Regions from separate parts of the Streptomyces sp. 147326 genome, predicted to be linked through region 1. Evidence: riboswitches for the same ligand, from Rfam matches in the RefSeq annotation. Region 1 holds a riboswitch; the other holds the start of a gene.
What was found. Region 1 has a riboswitch for guanidine ahead of RIU97_RS40460 (Ohr family peroxiredoxin). Riboswitches for the same ligand answer to the same signal wherever they lie in the genome.
Positions count from the first base shown of each region.

Region 1 (2,193 bases):
CCGTCCGCTTCCTGGGCCCTGCCCACGGACCGGCTGGAGTACGGCGAGATGCGCGCCCTGTGGGACGAGGTGCTGGACGCCCGGGATGCCGGGCCGCACACCGGGCTCCTCGTGGGCGACCGGATCCGGCCCGAAGGCCTGCACATCCTGGGCCACCTCGTCCTCACCTGCGCCAGCCTCGCGGACGCAGCGCAGGCGGCCGAGCGCTACCACTCCCTGGTGAGCCAGGCGGGCACGGTGACCCTGCACCGTCGCGGCGGCGTCGGCCGGATCCGCTACCGGCCGACCGTCGGCCCGGCCGCCATGCGCCCCCAGCAGGTGGAGGCGGTCGTCAGCAGCATGGTGCGGGCGGCCCGCTGGCTCGCGGGCGACGACTGGGCGCCCCTGGCCGTATCGTTCGCCCACCCCCGCGCGGGCTCGGCCGAGCCCTATGCCCGCGTTCTCGGCTGCCCCGTCACCTTCGACGCTCCGGAGAACGCGATCACCGTCGCCGACGAGGACCTCGACAGGCGCCGCCCCCTCTACGATCCGGCGCTCAACGCCCTGCACCGGGCCTACGCCGACCGGCTCCTGCACCAGTTGTCCGTGGCCGCTGCGGCGACCGTGGCCGAGCGCGTACGGCAGTGGCTGGAGCAGGCCGGGCTCGAGGACGCGGGCCCCGAAGGTCCGGCCAAGGAGCTCAACCTCAGCGTCCGAACCCTGCGCAGGGCCCTCCACGCGGAGGGCACGTCATGGCGCGCGCTCCTCGACGCCGCCCGCCACGGCCGGGCCAGGCGGCTGCTGGAGACCACGGTCCTGCCGCTGGACCGGGTCGCCCCCCTCGTCGGCCTGAGTGGCGCGACGGCCCTGGTCCGTGCCTTCACCCGGTGGGAGGGCATGCCGCCCGGGGCCTACCGCATCCGGTACCGGCCCAAGTCCAGCGGGTGAGGAACTTCACCGCGGGCGAGGCCCCGGCCGGCCGCCACCGTTGCTAGATTGTCCGGCGGCCGGATCGAAGGCCCCGGACGAGATGCGCCGTACCCGGTTACGCACGACGACGCGCGCGGTACTGCATGAGCAGCGCCGTCCGCTGTCCGCACCCGGGCAGTGCCCTCGTCGAGCAAGATGGGCCGAACCCATGACCGTGCCACTCACCCGCAGCCTGTACCGGACGACCGCACATGCCGCCGGGGGCCGTACCGGATCCGTCCGCACGGACGACGGGCGCCTGGACGTCCGCCTCGCTCCGCCGCGCAAGAAGGTGCCCGGCACCACCAACCCCGAGCAGCTGTTCGCGGCCGGCTTCGCCGCCTGCTTCACCTCCGCGCTCGCGGAGGTCGCCGCCGAGTTCGGGGCGGATGCCTCCGCCGCGCACGTGGCCTGCGAAGTGCAGCTCGGCACCACGGACACGCCCGCGGGCTACGGCCTCGCGGTGGCCCTCACCGTCAGCCTGCCGGGGTGGCGGGCGGTGGACCTCCAGCCCCTGCTGCACCGGGCAGACGCGGTCTGCCCGTACTCGCAGGCAGTACGCGGCAACGTACCGCTGACCTTCCTGGCCGTAGACGACCCCGCCACCGATGACCGTGCCTGAGCCGGTGTCGGCGGCCGGCATCCCGGTACCCGATCACGGCGCGTGGCTGCGGCGCGGCATCAGCCGCAACGGCGGACCCCTTCTCGAGGACCGTGAAGTGGTGTGGCTGCAGGCCGGGTCGTACTACGCCGACAGCCGGGGCTTCGCCGGTACGACGTCCTTCGACGGCTCCCAGGTGCACTTTCACCACCTCACGGGCGAGCCCGGCGAAGACACCGGCACCTTCCGGTGGGAGGGTGCGAACCTCGTTGAGCGGGGCAGCAACCCGGACGGCAGCACCTTCCTGGAGATCTGGACCCCGCTCTCCGGCGCAGCCGGCGCCACCGGCTCCTGGTCCGGCCCGGACCACCACGTGGTGTGCGTCGGCCGACACGTGGTGCACGTGGATTCCCGTGCGGGGACGTACTGGCGCCTGTGACCCCCCGGCGGTGGTCCTGCGGCGATGGCTGTCAGCGGCCATGCCGGCTCCACACCACACCTGCTGAACCGGGGCCGGCGGCTGCGGCTGAACGGTGAGGCAAGTACGGTCCCGGATGGCAGCGTTACGTGTCATTGCCAAGGAAGTCGAGGAGGATCCGGCGGCTGGTCTGGGAGGTGAGGCTGCCGTAGACGTCGTCGAAGGC
Region 1 is NZ_CP134201.1:8,700,746-8,702,938, forward strand. It holds gene RIU97_RS40455 (AraC family transcriptional regulator) at 1-927, shown strand, start outside; guanidine-III (ykkC-III) riboswitch at 982-1,043, shown strand; gene RIU97_RS40460 (Ohr family peroxiredoxin) at 1,118-1,570, shown strand; gene RIU97_RS40465 (hypothetical protein) at 1,557-1,988, shown strand; gene RIU97_RS40470 (alpha/beta hydrolase) at 2,113-2,193, opposite strand, start outside.

Region 2 (2,193 bases), 3.1 Mb from region 1:
ACCACGACGACGGAGGCAGCGCGGTGCCCGAAGCCAGGACTCCCGCACAGATCGAGGCGGACATCGTCCGCCGCCGCGAGCAGCTCGCCGAGACGCTCGACGAGATCGGCGTGCGCGTGCACCCGAAGACGATCATCGGGGATGCGCGGGCCCGGGTCGCCTCGACCGTCGACCACACGGCCGGGCGGGCCTTCGCCACGGTGAACCGCATCGTGACGGATCTGCGGGACGGCCTGCGCAACGACGACGGGACTCCGCGCCCCGAGCGGATCGTGCCGGTCGCCCTGCTCGCGGTGGGTGTCGTCGGTGTGCTTGTCCTGTCGGCACGACGCAGGCGCGCGTGACCCTGAGCGGCACGGGGCGGGCGCGGACAGGTAGGTTCGGATCGTGAGCGAGAACACCACCCACGACAAGCTGCCCATCCGCATGCTGCACGACCGCGTGCTCGTGAAGTCCGACCTGCCGGAGGGCGAGCGCCGCTCGGGCGGCGGCATCCTGATTCCGGCGACGGCCGCGGTGGGCAAGCGGCTGGCCTGGGCCGAGGTGGTCGCGGTCGGGCAGAACGTACGGACGGTCGAGCCCGGGGACCGGGTCCTGTACGACCCCGAGGACCGTGCCGAGGTCGAGGTGCGGGGCGCGACGTACGTGCTGATGCGCGAGCGGGACCTGCACGCCGTGGCCGCGGAGCGGCTGGAGGGGTCGGAGGACTCCACCGGCCTGTACCTCTAGGACCCGAACGGAAACGCAGAAGGGCTGGTGGCCTTGGTCACCGGCCCTTTTCGCTGCCCTTTGCCTGCCTTTTGCTACGGTGGAGGAGAACCCGACGAGACGCGCCGTACCGGGTACGACAAGACGACGCACCCCGTATCGCTCGATGTCTCGGAGGTGCCGTCATGGCCTGGGTTCTTCTCGTCGTCGCCGGTGTGATCGAAGTCGGCTGGTCGATCGGCATGAAATTCACCGAGGGCTTCACCCGGCTCTGGCCCAGTGTGTTCACGGGCGCCGGGATCGTCGCCAGCATGGTGCTGCTGTCCTACGCCGCGAAGACCCTGCCCATCGGTACCGCGTACGGGGTGTGGGTGGGCATCGGCGCCGCGGGCGCGGCCGTGCTCGGCATGGCGGTGCTGGGCGAGCCCGTCACCGCCTCCCGGATCTTCTTCATCTGTCTGCTGCTGGTCGCCGTGGTGGGGCTGAAGGTGACCTCCGGTCACTGACCGCCCGCGTCGGCGGTCATTCGAGGAACGCCGACGGCGGAGGGCGCAGGCCATCGGCCGGCCCGCCGTCGGCGCCCTGGGTGGTCGTCCCCTGGGTGCCCTGGGTGCCCTCGGTGGTGCCGCCGTTGTCCTGGCCGCCCTGCGTCTGGCCCCCGTTGTTCTGACCGCCCTGGTTCTGGCCTCCGTTGTCCTGACCGCCGTTGTTCTGGCCTCCCTGGTTCTGGCCGCCGTTGTTCTGACCCCCTTGGTTCTGGCCGCCGTTGTCGCGGCCGCCCTGGGTCTGTCCGCCCGTCGGCGGGCTCGGCCGTACCGGAGGCGTGGGCGTGAGCTCGTCGTCCGGCGTCTCCTGCGGAGGGTTGGATTCCGGGGAGGGCGGTGGGGGTTGCGCCGCGCCCGGCTGGAGTTCCAGGTCGAAGTCGACGGGGTCGGTGCCCTCCAGGGCGGTCTTCGTATAAGCGGCCCAGATCCGGGCCGGGTAGCCGCCACCGCCGATACGGGGTTCGCCGAGGGCGCCGTAGAGCGACTGCAGGGTTCCGGTGTCCGGGTCCTGGCCCATCATCGAGACGACCGTGACGAGGTTCGGGGTGTAGGCCGCGAACCAGGCCGAGCGGTCCAGTTCGCCGGTGCCGGTCTTGCCGGCGGCCGGGTGGCCGGCGGCGAGGGCCGCCGTACCGGTGCCGTTGTCCACGACGCTGACCAGCATGGAGGTGGTGGTGTCGGCGGCCTCGCGGCTGATGGCCTGGGTGGGAGTGCGCTCGGGCAGGCCGATCGTGTCGCCGCCCTTGGTGATCTTCTCCAGGAAGGTGTACGGGGTGCGGCGGCCGTGGTCGGCGAGGGTCGCGTAGGCCTGGGTCATGTCGAGGACGCTGGCTTGCATCGTGCCGAGCGCCATGGCGGGGCCCGGAACGAAGTTGGGGGTGTCCTCGGGGATGCCGAGGTCGATGGCGGTCCGCTTGACCTTGCCGGTGCCGACGTCGAC
Region 2 is NZ_CP134201.1:5,579,767-5,581,959, forward strand. It holds gene RIU97_RS25520 (DUF3618 domain-containing protein) at 24-344, shown strand; gene RIU97_RS25525 (co-chaperone GroES) at 388-729, shown strand; guanidine-III (ykkC-III) riboswitch at 793-862, shown strand; gene RIU97_RS25530 (multidrug efflux SMR transporter) at 894-1,214, shown strand; gene RIU97_RS25535 (transglycosylase domain-containing protein) at 1,231-2,193, opposite strand, start outside.
Region 2: it holds a riboswitch for guanidine, as region 1 does, so the genes downstream of both, RIU97_RS25530 (multidrug efflux SMR transporter) here and RIU97_RS40460 (Ohr family peroxiredoxin) in region 1, are expected to answer to the same signal.